2 regions of the Ralstonia mojiangensis genome follow, and region 1 is predicted to be linked to the other one. Evidence: predicted binding sites of a transcription regulator. Region 1 holds the regulator's gene; the other holds the start of a gene.
What was found. The regulator FliA, encoded in region 1, starts transcription of late flagellar genes. The targets are predictions, from matches to a motif close to CTAAAGTTTNNNNNNNNNNNGCCGNTA.
Positions count from the first base shown of each region.

Region 2: the regulator FliA is predicted to act here: its motif matches at 1,607-1,633, upstream of NG898_RS18560 (flagellin N-terminal helical domain-containing protein).

Region 1 is NZ_JAMXHU010000005.1:380,781-385,383, forward strand. It holds gene NG898_RS22160 (Crp/Fnr family transcriptional regulator) at 1-52, opposite strand, end outside; gene NG898_RS22165 (MBL fold metallo-hydrolase) at 279-1,361, shown strand; gene NG898_RS22170 (RNA polymerase sigma factor FliA) at 1,430-2,191, opposite strand; gene NG898_RS22175 (MinD/ParA family ATP-binding protein) at 2,200-2,979, opposite strand; gene flhF (flagellar biosynthesis GTPase FlhF) at 2,993-4,603, opposite strand, start outside.
Region 2 is NZ_JAMXHU010000004.1:423,055-427,657, reverse strand. It holds gene NG898_RS18570 (sensor domain-containing protein) at 1-563, shown strand, start outside; gene NG898_RS18565 (LuxR C-terminal-related transcriptional regulator) at 698-1,333, opposite strand; gene NG898_RS18560 (flagellin N-terminal helical domain-containing protein) at 1,744-2,565, shown strand; gene fliD (flagellar filament capping protein FliD) at 2,763-4,603, shown strand, end outside.

The DNA.
Region 1 (4,603 bases):
CGGCTGAGAGCGGGCCGGACGGTGGATTGCTTCGGGCGGGGGCGGAATCCATGGGCGCGGGGGCAGTGGAATGTGGCGGATGCGACAGGCCCGAAACACGGATGCGCTGTCTGCGCCACCATCCGGCACGGTAGGACACGCTCAACGCATGGCACTGTCTACGATTGGACGATGATAACGACGGCACCGCGCGGACGTCCACGCCGTACTTGCGTAAGCTATGCGCCACCAGGCATGACTTCAGACGGTCCGCCCCGCCACCCCGGAACACTTCGCCCATGAAGAATCCCGATTACAACCCCGCCAAGCCGCACCACACGCCGGACGGATTCCGCAACCGCTATCCGCATCCGCGCCCCGACGCCGATTTCTGGCAATGGCAACGCGAGCGCCGCCGCCTGAAGCTGCCCAAGCCGCCCACGCACGACCTCTCCTGCATCCCGCCAAACCTGGGCGCCATCCACCCGCCGCCCGAGGTTCCGCAGCTCACCTGGATCGGACACGAAACGCTGCTGCTCCAGATCGACGGGCTGAACGTGCTGACCGACCCGGTGTTCTCCAAGCGCGCCTCGCCGCTGCCGTTTGCCGGGCCGCGCCGCCATCAGCCGCCGGGGCTGTCGCTCAAGCAGTTGCCGCATATCGACCTGGTGCTGCTCTCTCACAACCACTACGACCATCTGGACCGCGCCAGCGTGCGCGCGCTGATGCGCCAGCCGGGCGGCGCACCCATGTTCTTCGTGCCGCTGGGCATCGACCGCTGGTTTGCGCGCAACGTACGCGGCACGCGCCTGGGTGGCGACAACCCCAACGTGCGCGCGTTCGACTGGGACGACGAAGCCCGCTTCGGCCCCTTCACCGCGCACTTCTGCGCCGTGCAGCACTGGTCCGCACGCGGCCTGTACGACCGCAACCACACGCTCTGGGGCAGCTGGGCGCTGCTGCATCCGCGCCTGCGTTTCTGGTTCTCGGGTGATCTGGGCTATTCGCAAGACACACGCGACATTGGTGCGCGCTTCGGCCACTTCGATGTGGCCGCCATTGCCGTGGGCGCCTACGAGCCGCGCTGGTTCATGAAGGCACAGCACATCGACCCGACCGAAGCCGTGCAGGTCATGCAAGACATCGGCGCACGGCAGGCAGTGGGCATCCACTGGGGCACGTTCGAGCTGACAGACGAAGCGCTCGATCAGCCCATCACCGACTTGGCCCACGCGCTGAAGGCCGCCAACGTGCCTGCCGAGCGTTTCGTCCTCTTCAAGCATGGCGAGACCCGAGTGTGGGATTCCGCCGCCTCAAGCCTTGTGACCGACGTCCCAAAAGAAAAAGCGCGGCCGCGAAATGACTCGCTGGCCGCGCAGTAAGAAACTGGCAGGTCAAGCACAGACCAAGCGGCGCAGCCTAAAGGCGGCGGCGCTCGATTGACATCAGATCAGGTTGGCGTCGGCAGCCATGCGCGATCACGCAGGCGCGAGCGGATGCGGGCGATGGCCTGGCTGTGGATCTGGCACACGCGCGATTCCGACACGCCCATCACGGCGCCGATTTCACGCAGGTTCAGATCCTGCTCGTAGTAGAGGCTCATCATGAGCTTTTCGCGCTCGGGCAGTGCCTCGATGGCAGCAACAACCGATTCGCGCAGGTCGTGGTCCAGCAGTTGGTCCAGCGGCGTGGCGTCGTTCTCGGGCGCGCGGTTCTCGATGAAGGCGTCGGCGTCTTCGCGGTCGAAATCTTCGTAATACAACAGCTGGCTGCCTTGCAGGTCGACCAGTTGCTTCTGGTATTCGGCCAGCGACATGCCCAGCGCGGCGGCAATCTCGGTTTCGGTGGGCGCGCGGCCCTTCTGCTGCTGCAGCTTCTGGATCGCCTGCTCGATCGTGCGGGCGTTGCGGCGCAGGCCGCGCGGCAGCCAGTCGGAGCCGCGCAGTTCGTCCAGAATCGCGCCGCGAATACGCTGGGCTGCGTAGAACTCGAACTGCACACCCTGCGTTTCCTCATAGCGCGACAGCGCGTCGAGCAAGCCCATCATGCCGGCCTGGATCAGGTCGTCCAGCTCAACGCTGGCGGGCAGCTTGACCATCATCTGGTTGGCAATGCGACGCACCAGCGGTGCGTACATGGCCATCTCGTCGGACTTGGTCTTGCGACCGGTTGCGGTGTACATATTCATGCCTGCCTTTGACGCCTCGTTCATGCTGCGCCTCAATAAACCAATTCGGCCGCGCGTGCGGTGGCGCGGGGCGTCGCAGTCGAAGTCGACATTGACGTGTCTTGCGCCGATTCATCAGCCGGCTGTGCCGGTGCCCGCGCCGACATGACCACCCGCGACGGCGCACTGCCATCACCGGCTTGGGCCTCGGCGCTGGCCCAGCTCAACATTTCTTCGGCAAGCTGGCGGAAGGCCATGGCCGAAGGCGATGCGGGAAACGCGCTCGCCACGGGCTTGCCGAGCGAGAGCGCAAGTTCTACGTGCCGGTCCTCAGGGAGGTAGCCAGCGAAATCGATACGGGTGTTCAGGTACTGGCCCACGGTATTGGCCAGGTTACCGAACACGCGCACGGCGGAATCCACCGAATGCGCGCCGCACACCACGGTGCGGATGCCCGCGCTGCCTTGCAGCACGGCGGTTTTCTTGAGCAGCGTGTACGCGCTCTTGATGCCTTCCGGGCCATCGGAGAAGGTCAGCAGCACGTCGTCGCAGACTTCAGCCACGGTGCTCAGCGCCCGGGTGCCGAAATGCGCGGCCACGAGCGTCACATCCGCCGTCTCGTCGTACTGCTCGAGCACGCCGGGCATGGCGAGCATGGTCTGCGCGTTCACCACGGCCGTGTCGCGGCCCATGGCGGACAGCGCGATGCGCAGGTTGTCGACAAAGTCGTCGACCTGCTCTTCCGCACCGATCACCAGCACACGGCGGGCAGCAGCATGACCGAGCATGCGCCGCAGCCCTGCGGCTTGATCCTTGGCGAATGGCGTCGTCATGGTCGCCCCCTTGTCAGGCGAAATCGAAAGCGGCCAGGCCAGGTTCGCGGTTACGCGCGGCGCCTTGCGCCACGAGCAACGATTCATCCGAATCCAGCGTGAACGACGACTGCTCCGCACCAGCCCGGAACGAGCGATGGATCAGCAGCTTCTTGTTCGGCACCGCAATGTCCTCCGGCACGCGCTGGCCGTACGACACGTAGTGCAGCGGCAGGCGGCGGCGGATCATCACGTCCATCGCGTGGCCCACGGAGGCAGCCTCGTCGATCTTGGTCAGGATGCAGCCGGCCAGGTTGGCGTCGCGGTAGGCACCCACGACTTCGTCGAGCGTCTTGCCGTTGCTTGCAGCGTTCAGCAGCAGCAGGCGCTTGATCGACGGGCCCACGGCATGCAGCATCGCCATCTGCTCGGACACGGCGCGGTCACGCTGGCTCATGCCGATGGTGTCGATCAGCACGACGTGCTTCTCGCGCAGATCGTTCAGCGCCAGGCTCAGGTCTTGCGCGTCTTTCACGGCATGCACCGAGACGCCCAGGATCTTGCCGTAGATGCGCAGTTGTTCATGGCCACCGATCCGGTAGCTGTCGGTCGAGAGCAGTGCCACACGCGATGCGCCATGGCGCAGCACGAAGCGCGCGGCCAGCTTGGCGGTCGTGGTGGTCTTGCCCACGCCGGTCGGGCCCATCAGGGCAAACACGCCGCCCTGGTCGAGCAGGCTGTTTTCATCCGACACGGTGGTCAGGTTCTTTTCAATCGCGCGCTGCACGAAATCCAGCGCGCCTTCATACGAGTCGTGCTGCGGCATGTTCTCCAGCACGTAGCGCGTGAGCTGTGCCGAGAAGCCTGCGTTGAGCATGGTCTGGAACAGGCGCGTACGCACCGGGTCGCCCAGCTTCACGCCCAGCGAGGCGAGGCTCGACATGGCGTCGTTCAGCGTGCTCTTGAGCGTTTCGATCTCGCCGACCATGCGGCGGGTCATCACGTCGGTCTCGGCTCGGATGCTTTCCTTCACGTCGGCCTGGATGGCCGAGCGCTGCAGGCTCACGTCGTCACGCGGGGCTTCGGGCTTGGCCATCGTGTCCTCCACGCGGACGAAAATGTCGGACGACTTGGGGGCGTCAGTGCGAGCGTCGGCTTGCGCCTCGATGCGCCCATTCACGGGTGCTTCGGCCTTCTGTTGTTCTGCACGGAGGTTGCGGGCCTGGGCTTCCACGCGCTCGGCAAAGCTGCGCAGCGAAACCGGGCGGTCATCCTGCTCGCGTGCCTGCTCACGCGCTTGTTCGCGACGTGCGGCAAAGCGGGCGGTCGATTCCATCTCCGGTTCGTCGTCTTCCACCGCGGTACGGCGGGCGATGAACTGGGCGGTGCTGGCCAGGGCCTGCGCGGCAGATTGAGCAACCTCGGCATTGGCACGGTCGAGCGACAAGCCGGCCAGCATGCGGGTGGAGGCTGCCAGCGCATCTTCTTCGCCGAATGCCACGTCGTCATCCACACGCGTTTGCAGCGTGCGGCCGGCCGGCTTGGCTGCCTGACTGACCGGAGCCACCGGAGCTGCCGGTGCTTCTTCCTGTGCGGGGGCGCGACGCGAAGCAATGAAGCGGTTACGCAGACGGGCCAGTGCGTT
Region 2 (4,603 bases), on a different contig from region 1:
CGCGCTGGCGCCGCATCGGGCTGCCGGACTTGCGCATGTCGATCAACCTCTCGGGCCAGGCATTCAGCTCGGGGCAGCTGAGTGCGATGGTGCGTGGCGCGCTATCGACCAGCGGCTTGCCCGGCAACGCGGTGGAACTGGAGATGACCGAAGGCATTCTGATTCGCGACGATCCGTCATTGCATGCGTTGCTCACCGAGCTGCGCGCGATGGGCGTATCGCTGGCGCTGGACGATTTCGGTACCGGATATTCGTCGCTGTCGTATCTGCACCGCTTCCCGATCGATACGCTGAAGATCGACCGCTCGTTCGTTCAAGACCTGCCGCATGTGGCGGAACGCGCGGCCATCACGCGGGCCATCATCATGATGGCGCAGGCCATGGGCATGAAGACCGTGGCTGAAGGCGTGGAGACCACCGGCCAGCTTGAATTTCTGCGCGAAGTCGGATGCGACGAGTTTCAGGGCTATCTGCTCACGCGGCCGTTGGAGCCAGCAGCGGTGCAGGACCTCGTGCGCGAAAACGCTCGCCGGTACGGCGAGCGTGTTCCCCGGTTTCTATAAGTCTTAAGTCTATTTAGGGTGCCCCGGAAAGCGTAGCGAGCGCCCCGAGGTTGGCGTGAGAAGCGCAGCCGTACACGTGTACGACGAGCATCGCAAGGCCAAGATCGGGGTGCGCAGTAGCTTTACGGGGCACCCTAGAGTTGCAGGCCGTTGCTGACCACGTACATGGTCAGCTCGGCGTTGTTGCGCAGCTTCATCTTCGAGAGCACCCGCCCACGATACACGCTGACCGTCTTGACGCTGATCTGCAGCGCCTCGGCAATCTCGCCCAGCGTGCGGCCGGAGCCCAGCATGCGCAGCGTCTGGAATTCGCGGTCGGAAAGGATGTCGTGGCGCGGCTTATCCCAGTCGACATTCAGGTTGTCGGCCAGGACTTCCACGAGGTCCGACGGCAGGTATTTCTTGCCCTTGGAGATGGCGTTGACGGCGGCCAGCAGCTGCGGCTGGCTGGCGTCCATCGGCAGATAGCCAGCGGCGCCCGCCTTCAGCGCCCGTACGGCAAGCAGCGCTTCAGGGTGGCGGCCCAGTGCCAGCACAGCCAGGCGCGCATGCTGCTGGCGCACGGTCTTGATGGTCTGGAATTCGTCTCCGGTGGCCGATTCCACCGAGAAGAGCATGACGTCCCACTCGCGCTGGGCGAGCAGGTCGTTATTGGCATCGCGCAGGTCCGGCACGGCCTCGATCTGCCGGGCCAGGCGCGAATCCTTGAGGATCTGGCGCAGGCCGACACGGGCAATATCGTGCGGTTCGACGATCAGGACATTGAGCATGGTGGGGGTTGCGGGTCAAACGCGGGCTCGCATCGAGCTCTTCTTTCCGCCCGCTGGCCTTCCGGCCGAACTGGCGGGCTTGCAACTCCCCATCTGTGCACTGTGTGGCGCTCTATATATAGAGGGATGCTGGCGCCTATGAACTGGTCGAACGAGTATAGCCGAGGGCCTGCAGGCCAAGAAGCAGGCTCGCAGCCTCTTTTGGAGGGGTGCCGCAAGTCAGGCGGCCGCAAGCCCAAACCGCCGCCGACGCACAAATTTGTCAAGGCGACCCTAAACTTTCCTCAGAGGCCACCGATAACCTGAGTACAACGCAGACCTGATCCCCTTCAAGTTGCAGGTCACGTTGCCCGGCCTAGCCGGAATTAGCAAACACGGGCAACAAACCATCGGGAAACTTAGGAGCCGTCATGTCCCTCAGCCTCAATACCAACATCTCGTCCCTGCAAACGCAGCAAGCACTGTCGGCATCGAAGGATGCCCTGCAGACCTCGCTGCAACGTCTGTCGACCGGCCTGCGCGTGAACAGCGCGAAGGACGATGCCGCTGCTTACGCTGTGGCCTCCAGCCTGACGACCACGCTGAACTCGCAAACCCAAGGTATCCAGAACGCCAACAACGCACAGTCGTACCTGCAAACGGCTGACTCGTACCTGGGCCAGGTTGAAAACAACCTGCAACGTATGCGCCAACTGGCTGTGGAAGCCAACAACGGCGGTCTGTCGACCACCGACCAGGCCAACCTGGACAAGGAATACCAACAGCTGGCCACGGCCAACAAGAACATCGAGACGAACGCCAACTACAACGGCGCCAAGCTGTTCGACGGCACGGTGACCTCGACCACGTTCCAATACGGTCAGAACGCATCGACCGACGTCGCTACCGTCACCAACGCCAACCTGGCAAGCTTCGGCACGCTGAGCGGCACGAGCGTGACGTCGACGGCCAACGCAACGGCAGCCCAGGCGAAGATCGACACCGATCTGGCCAGCCTGAAGGCAGCCCGCGCTGACCTGGGTGCACAGCAAAGCGGTCTGACCTCGACCATCAACACGCTGACCTCGTCGAACACGGCGCTGTCTGCCGCCAAGTCGGTGATGATCGATACGGACTATGCGTCGGAAACGTCGAACATGACTCGCCAGAACATCCTGCAGCAAGCGGGTACGGCGATGCTGGCGCAAGCCAACTCGGCACCGAACAGCATCCTGAGCCTGCTGAAGGGCTAATCGGTAAGCTGAATGCCACCCAGCTGCCTGGCGGCTGGGCCAAGGGCCGGCGCTCCTCGGGGCGTCGGCCTTTTTTCTTTTGTCGGATACCCCTCCTTTTCGTGGGTGGCGCCTGCATAACCTGCCCTAAAGAAGCTGCGGCCCGTGCCGTTGTGTAGAGAGACTTCCGCCGGCGCAGACGCTTATCAGACCCGATCATGGCGACTACCACTACCACCTCCTCGACCAGCACCTACGTACCGCCGATCTCGATTCCTGGCATTGGGACGAGCATCGACGTCAACTCGCTGGTGTCCAGCCTCATGAAGGTGGAAAGCCTGCCACTGACGCAGCTGCAGACGCAGCAAAGCTCGTACCAGACGCAGCTGTCGGCTGTGGGGTCGCTCAAGAGTGCGCTGTCGACCTTCCAGACCACGCTGTCGAACCTGACGAGCGCGTCGAACTACAGCGCGATGAAGGCCAGCGGCTACGACACCTCGATGCTGAGTGCGTCGGTAACGGGTTCGGCGCCTGCAGGTTCCTACGCTGTCAATGTCTCGCAGCTTGCGCAATCGCAGGTGCTGGCGGCGCAGGGGCAAACGTCCACCACGACCGCCATCGGCAGCGGCGCGTCGACCACGATTTCGTTTTCGTTCGGCTCGGTGTCGGGCGGCTCGCTTTCGGGCGGCAAGTACACCGGTTCGACGTTCACGCAGAACGGCAACCTGGCGGGCGGCTCGATCACGATCGACTCGTCCAACAACACGCTCGCGGGTATCCGTGATGCGATCAACTCGGCCAACGTGGGTGTCTCGGCCAGCATCGTGAACGACGGCAGCGGCAGCCCGTACCGTCTGGTGCTGACGTCGACCGCGGGCGGTTCCAGCTCGGAGATGAAGATTTCAGTGTCGGGCGACTCGACGCTGCAATCGCTGCTCTCGCAAGACCCGGCCGGCACGCAGAACATGACCGAGGTGACCACGGGCCAGAACGCCCTGGCCACCATCAACGGCATTGCCGTGCAGAGCCCGACCAACACGTTGTCGAACGTGGTGGATGGCACGTCGTTCACGCTGTCCAAGACGGGCAGCACCAACGTGACGGTCGCCAACGACCCGACCGCCACCACCACCGCCGTCACCAACTTCGTGAACGGCTACAACGCGCTGCGTACGCAACTGAACGCGCTCACCAACATCGACACCACCAACAAGGCTAACAACGGCCCGCTGGCTGGCGACGTGAGTACCAAGACGCTCATCAACCAGATTACCGACGTGCTGGGCCAGGCGGTGGGCAACGGCAATTACCAGTCGCTGGGCAGTGTGGGCGTAACGATGAATTCCGACGGCACGCTGTCGGTGGACAACACCAAGCTGTCGGCTGCCATTGCAAAGTCGCCCAGCCAGGTTGCCGGTTTGTTTGCCGGTACCGGCACGGCCACCGATTCGCTCGTCAGCGTGCCGACGTTCTCCGATTCCACGCAGGCCGGCAGCTACGCCGTCAACGTGACGCAGTTGGCCTCGCAGGGCACGCTCACGGGTTCGGCCGCTGCCAACACGACCATCACGGCGGGTGTGAACGACACGCTCGCGTTCAACATCAGCGGGATGTCCGTCAACGTGACGTTGGCGGCCGGCAGCTACACCGCGGCGACGCTGGCTGCGCAAATCCAGAGCCAGATCAACGCATCGACCACGCTGCAGAACGCCAAGGTCAACGCATCTGTGTCGGCCAATGCCAGTGGTGTGCTGAGCATCACCGATAGCCAGTTCGGCTCGGTGTCGGCGGTGTCGGTGTCGGGCAATGGGGCTTCGTCGCTCTTCGGCGGGAGCCCCACGGCTAGCAACGGTGTGGATGTGCAGGGCACGATCAACGGCGTTGCAGCAACCGGTTCGGGGCAGAACCTGTTTGGGATCGCCGGTTCATCCACCGACGGCTTGACCGTGCAGATTGCCGGTGGTCCGCTGGGCGCCCGTGGCACGGTCACGGTGCAGCGCGGTTACGCTGCCCAGCTCAACACGGTGATGACCAACCTGCTGTCGTCCAGCGGCATGGT